Regions from separate parts of the Lysinibacillus sp. AR18-8 genome, predicted to be linked through region 1. Evidence: riboswitches for the same ligand, from Rfam matches in the RefSeq annotation. Region 1 holds a riboswitch; each other region holds the start of a gene.

Region 1 (2,203 bases):
TAAATGAAGCAGGGGAGGAGCTAGAAACACAACTTGAAACCATTTCCGCATCTCAAGTTCGAGCTGTAGTACAAGCTGAACCTGGATTAATTTTCTTCCGTATAGCAGATGAAAAGCAGGCCATTTATCAGGCAGGGCTAAGTGTTCCTTATAGTGCTGAATACGAACTACTCCCTGTAAATAACCAACTGATAGAAGAGTTAACTCAACGAACAGGAGGCACTGTTTTAAAGGAACCACAAGATGTCTTCCGTGACTTTACGACAAAAGGAGCAGATCGGCAAAATATTGCCACATGGCTACTCTTAGCGAGTATGCTTCTTTTCTTTATTGATATTACCATAAGACGTTTTGGTTGGAATTTCCTAACGAATGCGAAGAAAAAAGAGCCGCTTGTTGAGGAAAAAACTATACCAGAAGACACAAATGTAGCACAGTTGTTAAAAGGCATGAAAAAACGATCTTAAAATAGAGGAAGCAGTGCAAACTCGAATAGTTTTGCACTGCTTTTTATATTCCTTGAAATAGAGAGTTATCCCCTTTGTAAAGAGGGTAAGAATTATCTAAAAAGTAGGCTCTTTGCTCATAAAGAGAAGAAAAGCGCTCTAAGTAGAGCCACAGCCGCTCATAAAAAGAAGAAAAGCGATCCAAATTGGACTACCCCAGCTCAATGAATGCTCATAATTCAATTTCTCTCAATAAAAAGAAGAATTAAACCTCTTTACTAGCTCTGTTTTACGCAAGCTACTCGCAACCATTACACCTAAAATAGCACCGATCGTACTTGATGTTAAAAAGGCTGGTAGGAAGAAGAATACTGCTACAGATGTTCCCATGAATAATTTTGCATAAGGGACGGCAATAAGTGAAGCCAGAATGCCCGTTCCGATAACTTCTCCGATACCAGCTAACCACATTTTATTGCTATATTTATAGGCAAGGGCAGCACAGAACGCACCGATGATACTACCAGGGATAGCTAGTAGAGAGCCTGTTCCAGTAAGGATACGAATGATGGCAGTGACAAAGGCAACTATAACTGTTGGTACGGGTCCAAGTATAATGGCTCCTATCACATTAATAGCATGCTGAACTGGGTAAGCACGTGCGATTCCTGTTGGGATGGATACGAAAGTAGAGCCTGCAACAGCAACGGCTACTAATAAAGCCATGACTGTTAATTTACGAATTGACATAAAGTTCACTCCTTTTGGTAAAGTTCGTGAGGAAAAATAAAAAGGCCACCCCCTTTAAACAATAGGAAGCGGCCTTGTGTGTGTATAGTGACAACAGCAAGTAGCGCCACTTCCCTCCGCTAGTGTGAACTAGATCAGGTTCAAAGGGTCCGTATATTACCATATACGTCTCAGCCTTTTAAAGACTCCCCTAGTGGTTAAAATCATTCAATTTTGTGAATCAACAATAATGTAACATACTGCTAAAAATAGTCAATGATTTTTCAGACTATTTTGTATCGGGATGCATTAAATGAGGTGCTTTTTTCACTGTCCAGATGAGCGCTAGGAAGAAACAGGCTAATAATATGATAGAACCGAAAATATATGGGCTATTCATATTCCAGTCAAATAATAAACCTGCCAAAGCGGGTCCAATCATATTTCCGAGGCTCATATAGGCATTATTCAAGCCCGCAGCAAATCCCTGCTCTTTCTCTGCAAGCTTTGAGATGAGTGTATTAACAGCTGGACGAATTAATGTCGTTGCTGTAGAGAAAATTGTTGCTACAACTAAAATAAGGGCAAAGCCAGAAACAAATAATATTAAGAAAATAGCAACGGATGCAATAAATAAATTTACTAGTACTACTTTCATTTCACCATAACGATTGAACAGTGGTGTAATAATAAACATTTGTACTACTACTCCAAAAGCACCACCAACAACTAATATAATCGCTATATCTACAGGTGTGTAATTAAACTTTTCTGTCACAAATAATGACAATGTCGTTTGGAAATTTGCAATTCCAAACGAGAACACCAGCATAATTATGAGCATAACAAAATAAGGCATATGTATGGAACGAGCCATTTGCTTCGCCAGATTGTCTTGCTTTTGTTTCTGTTGAGCAGTGTTTGGTTTGGTAGAAGGTAATAAAAAGTAAGATAAAATAGATGCTACAATGGCTGCAGCTCCAGCTGTGAAAAATGGGAAATGTAAGCTTACCTTTGCTAAAAAGCCA
Region 2 (2,203 bases), on a different contig from region 1:
GATGAATCGATTATTGCGGTTTATGGTTTCGAAACCTTTGAACAGCCAAATACGTATGTTTTCACAGCCACAAAAGATGGCCAAATTAAGCGCTCACCACTCGCAGACTATGCGGTAACGCGTTATTCAAAGCCAATTAAAACGATGAATGTCAAGGCTGGTGATGCGATGATCTATGCATCATTTGTGACTGATGACGTGGAGCTGATGCTCACAACGGATACAGCCTATGCGATTCGTTTCCCAATGGAGGAACTACCTGTGACAGGTGTGAAAACAGGTGGTGTGAAAGGGATCACACTAAAAGATGGAGAAGCCTTAGTTGGAGTCAATGTATTACAGCCTGATGTTACCCAATATGTAGTGATTGTGACACAGCGTGGGGCCGTGAAAAAAATGAATGTCGCTGAAGTTGAAGTAGCAAGTCGTGCAAAACGTGGACTAAAAGTATTAACAGAGTTAAAAGCAAACCCTCACCGAATTGTGGCAGTTGTTCAAGCAACAGACGAGGAGCAGGTTGTGATTGAAACTGAAAAAGGTGTTCAAGAGATGATTGACGTACAAGCATTGTCTCGTGCGGATCGCCATTCCAATGGTTCATTTAAAGTGGATATTGCAACAGATGGAGCAATTTCTCATGTTGTAACAGCCAAAAAAGAACAGAAACCAAGCTAAATGCATGCCCAGTCTCTAAGGAGTACTGGGCTTTAAGCTCTATTCCAAAATAGCACCTTGTCATTTAAGTGAAACTATGGGTATAATAATCATCGAAAAGTTCATAGCGAAAGAATGTAGGGGGGCTAGTAATTGCTAGCTGAGATTGTGTCCGATAGACGCTGACCCTTTGAACCTGATTTGGCTCGTACCAGCGTAGGGAACATCTATTCAAAAAGCAAAGTTTTGAAGATTGATTGCAATACGTCTGGGAGGAATCCTAGGCGTTTTTTTATGTTTTCAAGCAACAGCTTGCCAACATTGTATACGCTTTCTTCTGGTGACAACATTCATTCATGAACACTTTCATATTACAAACTGGGAGGCTTTCGCATGAAAAAATGGTTTTTTATTTTATTGGCAGCACTATTGACATTAGTAGGCTGTAGTGACAAGGATGACAAGCAGGCTGCAGACAAGCTGAAAAAGGTGTCTGTGGTACTGGATTGGACGCCGAATACAAATCATACAGGACTATATGTTGCCAAAAAACTCGGTTATTTTGAGGAACAGGGTTTAGATGTTGATATTATTATGCCTGGTGAGGCGGGCGCAGATCAGCTTGTTGCTTCTGGAAAGGCGGATTTTGGCGTGAGCTATCAGGAAGGCATAACACAGGCACGAGTACAGGATGTGCCGCTGGTCTCCATCGCAGCAATTATACAGCATAATACATCTGGCTTTGCTTCTATTGCTTCAAAGAGCATTACATCGCCAAAGGATTTTGAAGGTAAAACCTATGGTGGTTGGGGCGCGCCATTAGAGCAAGCCGTTTTACAATCACTCATGCAAAAAGAAAAGGCAGATATTAATAAGCTAGATATCGTCAATGCAGGGGATTTAGATTTCTTCACAATGATGGAAAAAGATATAGATTTTGCTTGGATTTATTATGCATGGACTGGGATTGAGGCTGAGCTGCGTGGGGAAAAGATTAATATGCTATATCTTACAGATTATAGTGATCAATTGGATTATTATACGCCAGTTTTAGCTACAAATGAAAAAATGATACAGGACAACCCGGATGTAGTCAAAGCCTTTGTGGCAGCTGCATCGAAGGGCTATGAATACGCAATTGAAAACCCAAGTGAAGCGGCTGATATTTTAATCGAAGCGGCCCCTGATTTAGATAAAGCGTTAGTGCATAAAAGTCAGGAATGGCTGGCTGATAAATATCAGGATGATGCCAAGCAATGGGGAGAGCAAAAGCTTTCTGTGTGGGAAAATTACGCGAAATGGATGTCTAGCAATCAAGTATTAGAGGGCGAATTTGATGCGAAAAAAGCCTTTACTAATGATTTCTTACCTAAAAAGGAGGCCAAATAAGATGGCAAATTCATTAATCAGTGTACAAATCATTCCGAAGACAGAGAAATATGAAGATGTTATACCATATGTCGATGCAGCAATTGCGGTGATCGATGCTTCTGGGGTGAAATATGAGGTACATCCATTGGAAACAACGATGGAGGGTGAGCTTTCAACA
Region 3 (2,203 bases), on a different contig from region 1:
CCGGATCAACAATCAGCGGAATGTTTAGCTCCCTGATCTTGTGTGCAATTGCTTTGATAATTTCTGAGGAATAAAGCATTCCTGTTTTAATCGCAGCGATTGGAAAATCTTCTACTAAGGCCTCTAATTGTTTTTTTATAAAGGAAACGTCAATAGGGCAAACACCTGTTACACCCAAAGTATTTTGAGCAGTTAGAGCAGTAATAACAGAAGTACCGAACACTTCTAATTCCTGAAATGTTTTTAAATCAGCCTGTATACCCGCGCCACCACCACTATCTGAGCCAGCGATTGTTGTTACAATATGCATGAAGCTGCACCATCCTTTGATAAGCGATGTATAGCATTGAGTAAGGCTATTTGAAAATCACCAATGTCTGCAGTAAATGCGGATGCCAGTACACCTGCTTTTTTATAGTAAGTAAGTGTTTCTGTTAATTGTTGGTAAGGATTATGGCTTACACTATAGGCTGCGCCACAAATTGCGCTAAGTAAACAACCTGTACCCGTTACTTCCGTCATTTGTGGATGACCACCAGCGATCCATTGGCTATGCTTGCCATCAGTTATAAAATCGCGTTCTCCTGTGACAATAACAATGCATTGATAGCGTTGAGCCAATGATGTGGCTTCTAATTCCATAGCGATAGTGCCATGACCACTATCAACACCTTTTTGTTGCCAATTTACACCAACTATTGCTGCTAGCTCGCCGAGATTACAGCGAATCACGGCAAAGTGTATGTTTTCCAGTAAGTATTTTACGGTTTCCTTACGATAAGTTGTGGCTCCAACTCCGACAGGATCTAAAATAACAGGAATACCAAGTTTATTGGCTTTTTCACCTGCTAATAACATGGCACTTTTTGTGCGATCATTAAGTGTTCCAATATTAATTAATAATGCTTGAGCAATGGCCACCATCTCCTCTACCTCTTGGTAGTCATCGGCCATTACTGGTGAAGCACCTATCGCTAATAAACCATTTGCTTGAAAATTTGCCACTACATAATTGGTTATACAATGGATAAGTGGTTGCTGTTGACGAATTGTTTGAAAAATCATTGTAGTCCTCCTTTAGGGATGGACGTAAGCATGCAAAAAAGGCTCTTTTTGTGTAAAAATGCACGAAAAGAGCCTTTCATCTGAAAACGATGTTTATTGCTCCCTACGTCAGTATTAACTAACAGGTTCAAAGGGTCAGGTTTTACCTTCTCAACTCTTACGAGTCCCCCTGCAATCTTGCTTTTAGTTGACCAAAATGTACCATACTTTTCATTTGTATTCAATAGCAAGTTTTCCTATAGATAAAATGTGACCGATGCCATATAGGAGGGTATGATAGTTGTCATGACTTTACCGAAATTAAGCACAAACCATTGAAAATGCTGAAAAAAGAGTTTTATAATGTGTCATAACAAAAGGGGGCAATTGCCATGAAAAGACAAGATTTAGTTGCACCAGAATGGTATAACATAGTAGAAGAAATTGAAAAATATGCTCAGGATGCAGCCAAAAATGCTTTAATCATTTATGAAGAAAACCAAGACATCCAATGTATTACATATGCACATTTATTGGAAAAAGCGAATCAAGCAGCACATGTATTCACCAAGCAAGGTTTAAAGAAAGGTGATGTCATTTTAGTAATGGTACCACGTTCGGTTGAAGCATATATTGTGTATATTGCTGCATTGAAAGCGGGTTTAACTATTATTCCAAGTTCTGAGATGTTAAGAACAAAGGATATTGAGTATCGAATTCATCATGCAAATGCTAAAGCAGTTATTGCATTTGAACCCTATATTGAACAGTTCGATAAAGTGGGAAATTTACAAGACATACTGCAATTTGTCATAGGGAATGCACATGAACCTTGGCAGAACATACTTGAAAAAATGAATAATCAACCTACAACCTACATAAATCCTATCCCAACAAAAAGCACAGACAATGCATTTTTAGCCTATACAAGCGGAACAACAGGAAATCCAAAAGCAGCAGTGCATACGCATAGTTGGGGCTATGCTCATTTACGAACAACAGCACCACATTGGTTGGGTGTACAAGAAAATGATATTGTTTGGGCGACTGCAGCACCAGGGTGGCAAAAATGGATTTGGAGTCCATTTCTAGCTACTTTAGGCAGTGGTGCTACTGCATTTGTCTACAAAGGTAAATTTGAAGCAGCTTCTTATTTAGC
Region 4 (2,203 bases), on a different contig from region 1:
TAAAGATTGACCTAAGCCATGACCTGTTAAATTCATAATAACAGTTAACCCATTAGCATTTGCCTCGCGTTCAACAGCTTTACCAATTTGATTTAATTTAGATCCAGCCTTTACCTTTGTCATTGCTCGATCAAAGGCACTTTTAGCAACACGGCAAAGCTTTTCTTTGTCCTCATAGCCATCACCCACAACAAATGAAATACCTGTGTCAGCAAAATAGCCATTTAAAGAGCCTGAAACATCAATATTTACGATATCTCCCTCTTGAATAACACGCTTTCCTGGAATACCATGTGCTACTTCTTCATTGACGCTAATACATGTATACCCTGGAAAATCATATTCTCCCTTTGGTCCTGAAATAGCGCCAGCCTCTGCAAACATGCGACCAGCAATTTCATCAAGCTCAAGTGTTGTAACACCTGGTTTTGTGGCAGCTTTCATTGCTTCGCGAATTTCAGCACAAATGCGTCCTATTTTTTTAAAAGCTTCAATCTCTTCTTGCGTTTTTACAATCATGTATAACGTCCCTTTCATCTAATATCTATTCTTTAATATAACATAACTTTTTATGCGTATAACGATAAACGCTTTAAATATTGTATGCTTTCCTACTTTGCAAAGTGCTAAAAGAGTTATTCACGACAAAAAAGTCCCTCCACTCACGTGAAGGGACTAGCATTAAGCTTTTCTTTGCATTAATTGGGGAGCGGCTGTGAATAAAAGAACACCAACGACAGCCGTTAAAATGGTTGCTGGTAGCATATATGTACCATTGTAGATGATGGAATAGATCCATGCATTCTGGTCACCCGCATATTCGGCAAAAAATACAGCACCAGCAATTGTATGTGCTGTGTATCGTAAGAAGCCCGCGATAACGGTACCTATGATTATATAAAGTGCCATTTTTGTTTTGTTCATATGTTTAGCAGCGTCTAACACTGGTCCACGTACAACCGCCGCTAATCCTACAACAGTAAAAGCAACACCATAATCTAGTAATCCTTGTAGCCAGTGCACGATATAAGAACCAAACATTGTTTGCATAACACCCACAAGTAGTCCCGTAGTAAGACCAGCTACTAAGCCCCAGCGAAATGCTATTAACATAATCGGTACCATAACAAGACTAACTGAGCCGCCTTGTGCCCATACTTTAAAGGAAACCTGATCCAGTACGAGACCTATCGCTGCAAAAATCGCAATCTCCACTAGCATTAATAGTCTTTTTTTGTCCATACATATTCTCTCCTTTGTTCCGATGTAGGATACAAGAGCAGGAATAGAAAAGCGCTGATATGTCTCTTTCTGACACCTTTTTTCCTTTACGGACGAAAAAACGATGTCAGGACAGAGCCTCACATCGTACAAGTGTCGGTTTCTATCCACATCCCTACGCAAGCGTTAACTTACAGGTTCGAAGAGTCAAGGCATTACGTGCCCAGTCTCAGCTGACATCATCAGCTCCCCTTGTGGTCGTTACATCTGAATTTATTTGAACACTCTCATTGTACGCAAAGGATTGAAGGATTACAACCTTCCATACATCATTTTTTTGAAACTTTGCTGTTTTTCATGCGTAAATATTTAAAAAGGAGGTACAACTATGGAGAATCAAAAAATTTTAGCTGCCTTTAGTTATCTTAGTATTTTCTTCGCCCCTTTTATCGTTCCATTAATTGTATATTTCGTGACAAAAGACAGTGATGTAAAAAGCCATTCGATTCGTGCACTTGTCTCTCATTTAATACCCTTTGTTTTTGGCATTCTATTCTTTATTGTCTTTGTTTTTTCCACATTTAGTTTAGATCCAACCTCCAGTAATAATACAGTGATGATTATTTGGTTTGCTTCATTCACCATCTATGCTCTCGTCTCACTAGGTATTGTGATTTGGAATATAATTCAGGCTGTTCGTGTTATCCGTTAATGTTTTATTTTTAAGTGAAACAGGTAGTAGTAATTGTAAAAGGAGCTGTTTTGGGATGAAAGTATCAAACGTTGTAAAAACTGCCGTTAAGTTAGCACCTATTGTTATTCCTATCGTAAAAAAAGTAATGGCTGCAAAAAAGGGCACAACGCCTACAACCACAACTCGAAAAAAATAAAACGGAGGCGTATTCCTTTTAGAGGAAATACGCCTTCGTTTTATTTCACTTCAAAATGGGTTTGACTATGGCCATTTAATGTTTTTTCCACA

What was found. Region 1 has a riboswitch for thiamine pyrophosphate ahead of thiW (energy coupling factor transporter S component ThiW). Riboswitches for the same ligand answer to the same signal wherever they lie in the genome.
Region 2: another riboswitch for thiamine pyrophosphate. It lies ahead of BFM98_RS04860 (ABC transporter substrate-binding protein); the one in region 1 lies ahead of thiW (energy coupling factor transporter S component ThiW).
Region 3: another riboswitch for thiamine pyrophosphate. It lies ahead of thiM (hydroxyethylthiazole kinase); the one in region 1 lies ahead of thiW (energy coupling factor transporter S component ThiW).
Region 4: another riboswitch for thiamine pyrophosphate. It lies ahead of thiT (energy-coupled thiamine transporter ThiT); the one in region 1 lies ahead of thiW (energy coupling factor transporter S component ThiW).

Annotation. Positions count from the first base shown of each region.
Region 1 is NZ_MDGU01000010.1:152,848-155,050, reverse strand. It holds gene BFM98_RS09790 (VWA domain-containing protein) at 1-467, shown strand, start outside; gene thiW (energy coupling factor transporter S component ThiW) at 696-1,196, opposite strand; TPP riboswitch at 1,291-1,398, opposite strand; gene BFM98_RS09780 (MFS transporter) at 1,465-2,203, opposite strand, start outside.
Region 2 is NZ_MDGU01000006.1:32,941-35,143, forward strand. It holds gene parC (DNA topoisomerase IV subunit A) at 1-675, shown strand, start outside; TPP riboswitch at 784-894, shown strand; gene BFM98_RS04860 (ABC transporter substrate-binding protein) at 1,048-2,043, shown strand; gene BFM98_RS04865 (thiamine-binding protein) at 2,045-2,203, shown strand, end outside.
Region 3 is NZ_MDGU01000014.1:109,442-111,644, reverse strand. It holds gene thiD (bifunctional hydroxymethylpyrimidine kinase/phosphomethylpyrimidine kinase) at 1-310, opposite strand, end outside; gene thiM (hydroxyethylthiazole kinase) at 298-1,065, opposite strand; TPP riboswitch at 1,149-1,246, opposite strand; gene mbcS (acyl-CoA synthetase MbcS) at 1,437-2,203, shown strand, end outside.
Region 4 is NZ_MDGU01000030.1:80,851-83,053, reverse strand. It holds gene map (type I methionyl aminopeptidase) at 1-519, opposite strand, end outside; gene thiT (energy-coupled thiamine transporter ThiT) at 682-1,242, opposite strand; TPP riboswitch at 1,377-1,484, opposite strand; gene BFM98_RS19760 (magnetosome magnetite crystal formation protein family) at 1,610-1,933, shown strand; gene BFM98_RS24475 (hypothetical protein) at 1,989-2,111, shown strand; gene BFM98_RS19755 (AAA family ATPase) at 2,152-2,203, opposite strand, start outside.